One region of the Rossellomorea sp. ABR4_012 genome, then DNA from elsewhere that is predicted to be linked to it. Evidence: riboswitches for the same ligand, from Rfam matches in the RefSeq annotation. Region 1 holds a riboswitch; each other region holds the start of a gene.

What was found. Region 1 has a riboswitch for S-adenosylmethionine ahead of ACXAFV_RS20465 (YezD family protein). Riboswitches for the same ligand answer to the same signal wherever they lie in the genome.
Region 2: another riboswitch for S-adenosylmethionine. It lies ahead of ACXAFV_RS00835 (LLM class flavin-dependent oxidoreductase); the one in region 1 lies ahead of ACXAFV_RS20465 (YezD family protein).
Region 3: another riboswitch for S-adenosylmethionine. It lies ahead of ACXAFV_RS15605 (homoserine dehydrogenase); the one in region 1 lies ahead of ACXAFV_RS20465 (YezD family protein).

Annotation. Positions count from the first base shown of each region.
Region 1 is NZ_JBSWVK010000006.1:136,529-139,810, forward strand. It holds gene ACXAFV_RS20460 (L-cystine transporter) at 99-1,481, shown strand; SAM riboswitch class I at 1,644-1,753, shown strand; gene ACXAFV_RS20465 (YezD family protein) at 1,840-1,992, shown strand; gene ACXAFV_RS20470 (phosphoadenylyl-sulfate reductase) at 2,101-2,799, shown strand; gene ACXAFV_RS20475 (inorganic phosphate transporter) at 2,857-3,282, shown strand, end outside.
Region 2 is NZ_JBSWVK010000001.1:162,664-165,945, forward strand. It holds gene ACXAFV_RS00830 (sodium:solute symporter family transporter) at 1-273, opposite strand, end outside; gene ACXAFV_RS00835 (LLM class flavin-dependent oxidoreductase) at 310-1,680, opposite strand; SAM riboswitch class I at 1,863-1,966, opposite strand; gene ACXAFV_RS00840 (DUF421 domain-containing protein) at 2,594-3,282, shown strand, end outside.
Region 3 is NZ_JBSWVK010000003.1:512,176-515,457, reverse strand. It holds gene ACXAFV_RS15610 (aspartate kinase) at 1-572, opposite strand, end outside; gene ACXAFV_RS15605 (homoserine dehydrogenase) at 624-1,868, opposite strand; SAM riboswitch class I at 2,020-2,130, opposite strand; gene ACXAFV_RS15600 (copper homeostasis protein CutC) at 2,634-3,282, opposite strand, start outside.

The DNA of each region.
Region 1 (3,282 bases):
GGCGGGCCTTTTCCATCATATCTTGTTCATATGCATCATAAACTACATTAAGCCTTTGGCCAGCAAGTCATTACAACCCGGAAAAAGGAGGTTTTATGATGAATGTTTGGGTCGTGTTGTTGAATCTTCTGATGTTTATTGTTCTTATTGGTGTTTTAATTTATTTGCAAAAAAGGAAGGTTTCTTTTTCAAAGAGGGTGTTCACAGCTCTTGGTCTCGGCATCGTATTTGGCTTTGTCCTGCAGTGGTTGTATGATCCCGGTGATGAAAATCTACTTCAGTCGATCGAGTGGTATAATATCGTCGGCAGCGGCTATATCAAGCTTCTGCAAATGATTGTCATGCCGCTTGTGTTTGTGTCGATCATTTCTGCTTTTACTAAACTGAAACAATCCCACAATCTGGGCAAAATTTCTGTGTTGATACTCGGCCTGTTAGTTGGAACGACGGCTGTTGCAGCAGCTGTAGGAATCGCGACGACCGCAGCATTTGATCTGGAAGCTATACAGATTGAACAAGGTGATGCAGAAGCGGCGAGAGGGGCACAGCTTGAAGAGCGTGCAGCGGCCATGGAAGGCCAGAGCTATCCGCAAAAAATCCTCGAGCTGCTCCCGGCCAATCCGTTCTATGACTTTACAGGTCAGCGTGCGACATCAACGATTGCTGTCGTCATCTTCGCTGCATTTATTGGGGTAGCATATCTTGGAGCTCAAAGAAAAGATCCGGAAGCAGCTTCGTTTTTTAAGAGAATGGTGGATTCCGTTTATTCGGTCATTATGAGAATCGTCACATTGGTATTGAGACTTACTCCATATGGCGTGTTGGCGATCATGGCAAAGACGGTCGCTTTAAGTGACTTCGATGCCATCACCAAACTTGGTGAATTTGTAGTTGCTTCATATATTGCTTTGCTCATCATGTTTGTCATTCATCTCATTATGTTGACACTTGCAGGATTAAACCCTGTAACGTATGTGAGAAAAGTATTACCTGTTTTAACGTTTGCTTTCACTTCGAGGTCCAGTGCAGGAACACTCCCGTTGAATATCCATACCCAGACGAGAAAGCTGGGCGTTTCAGAAGGGATCGCTAACTTTTCTGGATCATTCGGGCTTTCTATTGGTCAAAATGGATGTGCAGGAGTATATCCTGCCATGCTTGCCGTCATGATTGCGCCGACTGTGGGGATCAATCCATTGACTCCTTCTTTCATTTTGACGCTCATCCTGATCGTTGCCATTTCCTCTTTTGGAGTCGCAGGGGTCGGTGGAGGAGCCACATTTGCCGCTATCCTCGTGCTATCTGCGATGGACCTGCCGATCGCACTTGCCGGTCTTTTGATATCTGTAGAACCGCTGATTGACATGGGGAGGACTGCAGTTAATGTCAGCGGGGCTATGACTTCAGGCGTGATTACAAGTAAAGTGACCGGAGAATTGGCTTCCGAAGTTTATAATGAGGGGCAGGTGGCAGAAGAGTAACCACTATTTGTATACCACTAAATAATTGAATGAATAATATATTAAGTGAAATCAAGAAAATGAGATTTATTGAACTTTTATTAAAGTTTATAAATCTTATCGAAAAACTCGGGTTGACATCTTTCGGAAACGTGATATTATTTAGAATATTAAATTAAATATTTCTTATCCAGAGCGGTGGAGGGACCTGGCCCATTGAAACCCGGCAACCTACTTTTATCTAGTAAGGTGCTAATTCCAGCAAAATGTGGAGTCATTTTGGAAGATAAGGTAACCTATACCTGAACAGCCTTCCAGAATGGAAGGCTGTTTTTTCTTTCAGACTATGACTGGATAAGACGAAGTTTGGGGGAATCTTGTGGCAAATCAAGACAATCAAGAAGCATTTGATGAAGTTGTTGAAAATGTGAAGTCGATGTTAAAGACGATGAAATACGGGTCGATTACAGTCGTGGTCCAGGATGGAAAAGTTGTACAGCTGGAGAAAAATGAAAAGGTTAGACTTAAATAAACTGAAATGCTGACTAGACAAACTAGAGGCGTTTAACACTCTGAGGGAATCCCTTTCTGTGTTTGACGTCTCTTTTTCTTTTTTCAGCTCAGTAAAGGGGGTTGTATATTGTTAACCTATCAAAATTGGAAGTACCCAAACTTTTCTTTCCGCGTTGATGAAACCTATAAAGGTGCCTTGAATGTTCTCCAGTGGTCTTATGAACATTTCGGAGATGATATCGTGTATGCGTGCAGTTTCGGAATTGAGGGAATTGTACTGGTTGATTTGATCTCCAAGGTCAAACCTTCGGCAAAAATTATCTTTCTGGATACAGACGTACATTTCGAAGAAACGTACGAAACGATTGAAAAAGTCAGAAACAGGTATCCCGACTTAATCATTACGTTCAAGAAATCAACATTGTCATTAGATGAACAGGCTGTGAAATATGGTGAAAAATTGTGGGAGAACGATCCCAATCAATGCTGCCGCTTAAGAAAACTCATTCCGCTGGAAGAAGCATTATCAGAAGGGCATGCCTGGATCTCAGGATTGCGGAGAGAACAGTCAGAAAGCAGGAGCAATGTGAATTTCATTAATAAGGATGAAAAGTTTAAATCGATAAAAATTTGCCCGCTCATCCATTGGACGTGGAAAGAAGTGTGGAGGTATGTCCACAAACACCAACTTCCTTACAACACACTCCATGATAAAGGCTATCCCAGTATTGGGTGTTCCCACTGTACGGCACCTGCCTATAACATGGACGACTTACGCTCAGGCAGATGGAAAGGCTCAGGTAAGACAGAATGCGGTCTTCATTAAGGAGGGGGAAGATCGTTGCTTGAAGTGACTGCACTTCTTGTATGTCTATTTTTTGCGATGAACATCGGTGCGAGTGGAGCGGCTGCATCGATGGGTGTGGCTTATGGTGCAGGTGCGGTGAAAAACATGAGAACAGCCTTATTGATATGCTCTGCCGGGGTGTTTCTCGGCGCTGTGCTGGGAGGCGGGGAAGTGGTGAAAACGATCAGTTCAGGAATTATCCCGCCAGGCATCCTTACTATTGAGATCGTGGTTATTATCCTGCTTTCTGCTACTCTATCGCTGTTTCTGGCCAACCTGATGGGCATTCCGCTGTCGACCAGTGAGGTAACGGTCGGGGCAGTTGTTGGAGCGGGTGTCGCATATAAGGTTCTATTTATAAAATCTCTGCTCGTAATCATGATGTTTTGGATTGTTGTGCCACTGGCAGCCTTCCTTATCACCTGGTTGACCGGAAAAAGCTTGTACCTGCTGGAGAAGAAA
Region 2 (3,282 bases), on a different contig from region 1:
TACACCAATCGGTCCCCCGCCGATGATCGCTAAAAACAGCCAAAGATTCGAAAGCCCCCAATCATGCGACCAGCCCGGGTAGCCGAGGAAGGTGGCCGCGCTCAGGTAGGTGGCGGCAAAGGAAAGACCCAACACATAAGGTCCGAGACTACCACCGCCAATGGCAAAATCGCTGACGCTTTTTGTCTTTTTGGCACTGATTAATCCCAGTGCGAACATAGCTGCAAGAAATACAGCAAATCCTATCCATGTATACAATGCTAATTGACTCATTCCCTACTCCTTTCTCTTACTCAAATTAGTTGCTTCCTATGAATGAACTGGTACAAGCTTTTTCGCCGGGTGATGATCGGGCAAGTGTTTATGACCTTTGCCAAACATGTTCTCTCTCAATGTTGGTCCTTCATATTCCTTGCGGTAGATCCCCCGCTTTTGGAGTTCGGGAACCACATGATCGACGAACTCGCTAAATGTACCCGGTGAATACGTCTGGGCGATATTAAAACCATCCGCATCACCTTCAACAGCCCATTTCTCGATTTCATCTGCAATTTGCTCAGGTGTACCGATGAATTTTACCGTTCCATTGCCAAGCCCATGATTTTTAATCGCTTCACGGAGCGTCCATCTTTTGTTTGGATCCTTCCCATACATATCGAGATTTCCCTGCATGGCATCCGTCTCGATGTCATCGATATACTGATCAGGGTCAAATTGTGAAAAATCAATCCCTGTATGACCTGATAAAAGAGAAGCGGTGCCTTCGTAGCTGACGTGACTCGTAAGTTCTTCATATTTTGCAAACGCTTCTTCTTCAGTTGACCCAATGATCGGCAGGATCATCGGGAAGATAAGAAGTTCATCCGGTTTTCTCCCCTGCTCCCCCGCCCGTCTGCGGATATCGTTTGTGTACAGTTTCAATCCGTCCAGCGAATGATTTTTAGTAAATACTGCTTCTGCATGTTTTGCTGCAAAATCCCTTCCTTTTGGAGAAGATCCTGCCTGGAATAATACCGGGGTGCGCTGTGGGGACGGCTCTACCAGATGAGGGCCCGGCACTCTGAAAAACTCTCCTTCGTGGTTGATCGAATGAACCCTATTCGGATCAGCAAACGTGTCATTTTCTTTATCATAAACAACCGCATCGTCCTCCCAGCTGTGTTCCCACAGCTTATAAACCACTTGGAGAAATTCATCAGCACGGTCATATCGGAGTTCCTTTGGGAGCCTTCCAGACAGCCCGAGATTGACGGCTTCACTTTCCAAATAGGATGTCACCACATTCCATGCAACCCTTCCTCCTGTTAAATGGTCCAGCGTTGATAACTGCCGTGCCAGTGAATAAGGCTGTGCATAAGTCGTGGAGATGGTTGGCGCAAATCCTAGATGCTCCGTTGCCGCGGCCATTGCCGAGATGGGGATGAGCGGATCATGAGCAGGCAGCTGTACCGCGCCCCTGACTGCTGCATCATGACTGTTTTCATATACGCTGTAGGTACCCAGCACATCAGCAATGAACATCGCATCAAATTTCCCGCGTTCAAGCGTTTGAGCCGTTTCCACCCAATAAGCTAAGCTGTTGTGCGACGTACCCTGATCTTTTTCATGTTTCCATAATCCGGTTGAATGCGGGGACGGCGAGTTTTGGATGAAGCCATTTAAATGAATCTGTTTTTTCATAAGACAAATCTCCTTTTTGCTTTATTATGAAATGTACTATGACCATGGCAGGGAGAATTGAAAGAAGTAATCTTATAGTTATACTTGGTTTAATAACAGCGTAACTGCCTTTTTTAAAAGCCGACCTGCGCTGCTACTAAAAAAACCTCTTCCGATGAGGAAGAGGTTCTGTATATACCATCCTCTCATCTTTCAAGCATCTGCTTGCTGGAATTAGCACCTTGTTACAAGTAACGGTTGCTGCGGGATCACGGGACCAGGTTCCTCCCCCGACTCTTGATAAGGAAATATTCTATTTTTTTGTTTGAATTTTTATCATCATAACGGAGTCGAAATAATCTGTCAAATCAGAATTTATTCTTATATAGTGTTTATCTGTGAAGATTGTCACAGTTTTTTTGTTGAAAACGCTTACTGACTTTTCCATAGAATATGAAACGAATTTCGAAACCATGGTGCTAATTCAACATCTCTCACGATTCTATCTAACCTGTTCAAAGGAACTTTGAACTATATTGGGGTTTGGAGTATAGTCAAAAATAATCTTTTCAAAACAATTTTTTTTACAATAGAGTTTGGAGATTACTTACTTGCTGATAAATTATTGTTTGCGCCGGAAACTGCCGACTATCAGATTCTTCAAAAAAGCTAATTTTACAAGTATCAACATCATTTAATCCTTTCACCACTTTCTTCACTATAAATGCCCCGGGGGAGTTGGATAGACTATATTCAAATACAGGGTAAATGAATAAAAAACTACATAAAGAGCACTTTAACTATATATTTCAATTAAAGGCGGAAACGATTTTGAAGTTAAAGAAAAACTTGTTGTATTTTTTACAGGTTGTGGACATTACCAGTACAAAAAGGGATTATCTATCCATTCAGAATTGATTAAAGGGGGAAATTTATGGAGACGATTAAAGAGATTTTTATTGTATTTGGAAGGATTATAACAATTTTACCTTTGTTATTAATTGTTACTTTATATATGGGTAAGCGATCAATAGGTGAATTGCCGGTTTTCGATTTTTTAATTATTTTAACACTAGGTGCAGTTGTAGGTGCAGATATTGCTGATCCTAATATTAGGCATATTCATACTGCTGCAGCAGTTATAGCAATAGGTTTATTGCAAAAAGTTATTTCTAAAATCGTTATAAAAAAACGGAAGATCGGTAAACTTCTCACATTTGAACCGACTGCTGTTATAAAAAATGGAACATTTCTCGTTGGGAATTTGAGACGTCTCTGTTATTCTTTAGACAATATTCTTCAAATGCTTAGAGAGAAAGATATATTTGACATAAAAGATGTTGAACTTGCCATAGTAGAAGCAAATGGCAGGTTAACAGTGTACAAGCAATCTAATAAAGCTCCGGTTACCATAGAAGACTTAGGAATTGAAAAAAAACATGCAGGTATTGCATATCCCGTTATTATCGAAGGGGAAATTTATCAGTCCGTTCTTACTGATATGAATTTAAGTGAGACTTGGTTAAGAAATCAATTACAAAAGAAAGGGATTAATAAAATGGACAGCATTTTTTTCGCATCGATTAACGAAAATCATGAATTGCACTTTTCTTTTAAAAACGA
Region 3 (3,282 bases), on a different contig from region 1:
TCAATTTTTGCTGCCCGGGGAACGATTCGCGGATCCGACGTATACACCCCATCTACATCCGTATAAATATCACACCTATCCGCTTTTAAAGCGGCAGCAAGTGCAGCTGCAGTCGTATCCGAACCGCCCCTGCCTAATGTTGTCACTTCTCCTTTATCCGTGATCCCTTGAAAACCGGCAACTACGACGATTCGTCCTTTTGATAACTCCGATGTTATCCGATCCGTATCGATCGAGGTAATCTTGGCATTCCCATATACTCCGTCCGTTTGGATTCCCGCCTGTCTGCCTGTCAGGGATACGGCTTCCAGCCCCTTTTGCTGCAGGGCCATTGTCAAGAGGGAGATCGTCACTTGCTCACCGGTACTTAAGAGCATATCCATTTCTCTCTTACTTGGCTTTACAGAAAGGTCCCCTGCCAATCTTACGAGTGTATCCGTCGTTTTATTCATTGCTGATACCACTGCGATAACATCATGGCCTTTTTCCCTTTCCTTCATGACATGAAAGACCATACGCTTGATTCGATCTGTAGAACCAACAGAGGTTCCACCAAACTTTTGAACAATCATACTCAATGATACCCCTACTTTCTATCAGACCATATTTAATAAAGATTACTTCTAAAAAACTGCCGCCCCAGTCTTCACTTCATTTTCCAATGGAATTTCATCCAGAATAGACACAGCTTGAATTTGATCATGCGTCCGAAGAAGCGATTCCAGTGTCTCTTTCCTGCCTTCAATAAATACGTACAAGTAATCGCCAAGCTGAATGCGATCCTTTAAAGTGAAAGATGAGATCCAGTCTTGATCATCATCATCACAGATCCTCATAACCCATTGGTGTCTGCTCTCAACAAGAACCTCCCCGGTCCTTGCTATGCTTTCGGCAGAGGCCGTGTACTTCCTCTCGATCAACGACAGAAAATCCTCTACCATGGCGCTTCCTGTAGGCAATTTCCCAGCGCCTGGGCCAAGCAGGGTGATTCTTCCTACAAGACTACCCTTGAGGGATATAGCATTCTCTACATCCTCCACACCGTAAAAAGGATGGGTGTCATGAACAAGGATTGGCTCTACTTCACCTTCGATATGGTCTACTGAATCCCGCCTGAGAGAACCTGCATGCTTGAACCGTAATCGAAAGGATTCCGCTGCCTGGAGCCACTCTGCAGTCAGGTGGGATATCCCCTTACGTCGAATATCCTTCCAATCGGGCTGTCTGCCAAAAGCTGTTTGACTTAAAATGAGCAATTTATAGAACGCATCATGGCCTTCGATGTCATTTGTAGGATCGGCTTCCGCGTAACCCTTGTCCTGAGCAATTTTTAAGGCTGTATCAAAGGCAAGACCACTTTTTCTCATTTGAGATAAGATGAAATTGGACGTCCCATTCAGAATCCCTTGAATTTGTCTGATCTCATTCACCTTCAGAAGCTGCCTGATACTGCCGATCACAGGGATTCCTCCGGCTGTCGTCGCTTCAAATCCGACCGATACCCCGTTCCTTTTTGCCTGCTCTAATAGCTCAGGACCATGTTTAGCAAACATCGCTTTATTGGCCGTGACGATATGAATTCCCTTCTCAATGGCTTCGGTTAAATACGTATAGCTCGGCTCTTCCCCCACGATTGCTTCAAAGATCACGTGCAGGTCGGGGATATCCAAGATGTCTTGGAACTCTGTTGTGACGTTGATGGATGATTCAATGTTCCTCTCTTTTACGGGATCTTTGATTAGGATCGCCCTTACCTTCACCTCTCTACCCAGTACTTCCTTCAATCTGTCCTGATGAGTATCGATTGCTTCACAGACTCCTTGCCCTACTGTTCCAAACCCCAGAATTGCCACATTAATCGTTGACATCATTCAGCCTCCTATTGTCGAATTTTCACATTATACATAAGAATTGATTCATTCCAGTTGAAGATCCACTTGAGGGATAAGAGCGGAAAAGAAAAGAGTATACAGAAAAGCCCTCTTCTTTTAAGAAGAGGGCTAAATGAACATGCTCCTCCCCTTATCTTCCAGATCCGTATGGGATCTGTAGGAATTGGCACCTTTACAGTCTGATCCTGTAGGTTGCCGGGCTTCATCGGGCCTATCCCTCCGCCGCTCTTGATAAGAGATATAATGTTTGATTTGGTATTACTTGCTATTTGAGTATGAATTGGATTATAAAGTGGATTCATTCCCTCGTCAATACTATTTTTAGTATTTTAAAAAAATTCATTCGATTGTTACAGACAGCTTTATTTCCTATCGGTTTACTTTAGTTTGAACCCTATCCAGGAGTTTATTAATCTCATTGTCCCCCTGAGCCCTTAGCTAACGATTTTTCGACAAGTTGGTTGATAAACGGGGAAAGTGGATTGTATTTTCCAAGAGTGGCATGTAAATATGGAAAGTGGATCGTATATTCCAAAAGTGGAACGTAAATGCGGAAAGTGGATTGTATTTTCATTAGTGGGGGAATTGGGTTAACTAAGGGACTGCTCTTATCCTACTTTATACGCTGAAACCGGCAGTCCAGTGAAGTTTTTTGATGATGAGGTTCATTTTTTTGTAAAAGTAGAGTGGGAACCGTCCCCTTCTACTCTTCTTGTGCTGCTTTTCGTATTATTATTACCATTATTCTTGTTGACCTTTTAATAGTTGAACCATTTCTTTCGCTTTTTCTAGATGAATTCCTTCGATGAGACTATGATTTTTTCGCACAGCTGTACCAAAATGATAATATCCTGTATTTACTGTTGAATGAACAGTACAAATATTGCTTGCATTTAATCCACTTCCAACCAAAATAGAAATATGCCCACATGCTGTTTTCATTTGCTGAATGGTTTGCAGGCGGCTGGAAAATTCAACATTTCCTCCAGAAGTTAAAATCGTTGTTATTTCTTTGTATTGGGCTAATGTTTTAGCCGCTTGAACAGGATTGACTGTACAATCAATTGCCCGGTGAAATGTAACCTCTAAACCATTGCATTCCATCAATAACTCTTCAAGCATGTGTTGGTTAACTTCATGTTTCTCATTCAACACTCCTAGTACAACACCATTTGCACCTAATGAACGGATTATTTTAATATCATTTTTCATGATCAAAAAGTCGTCATAAGAGTAACAAAATGATTGGCTATGCGGCCTTACCATCACATTGACCGGAATGCTTACACGGTTAACTACGGCTTCGATTAAGGAGTGACTTGGTGTTAAGCCGCCCTCTGTTATTGCGGATACTAGCTCAATCCGATCGGCCCCAGATTGTTCAATTAAT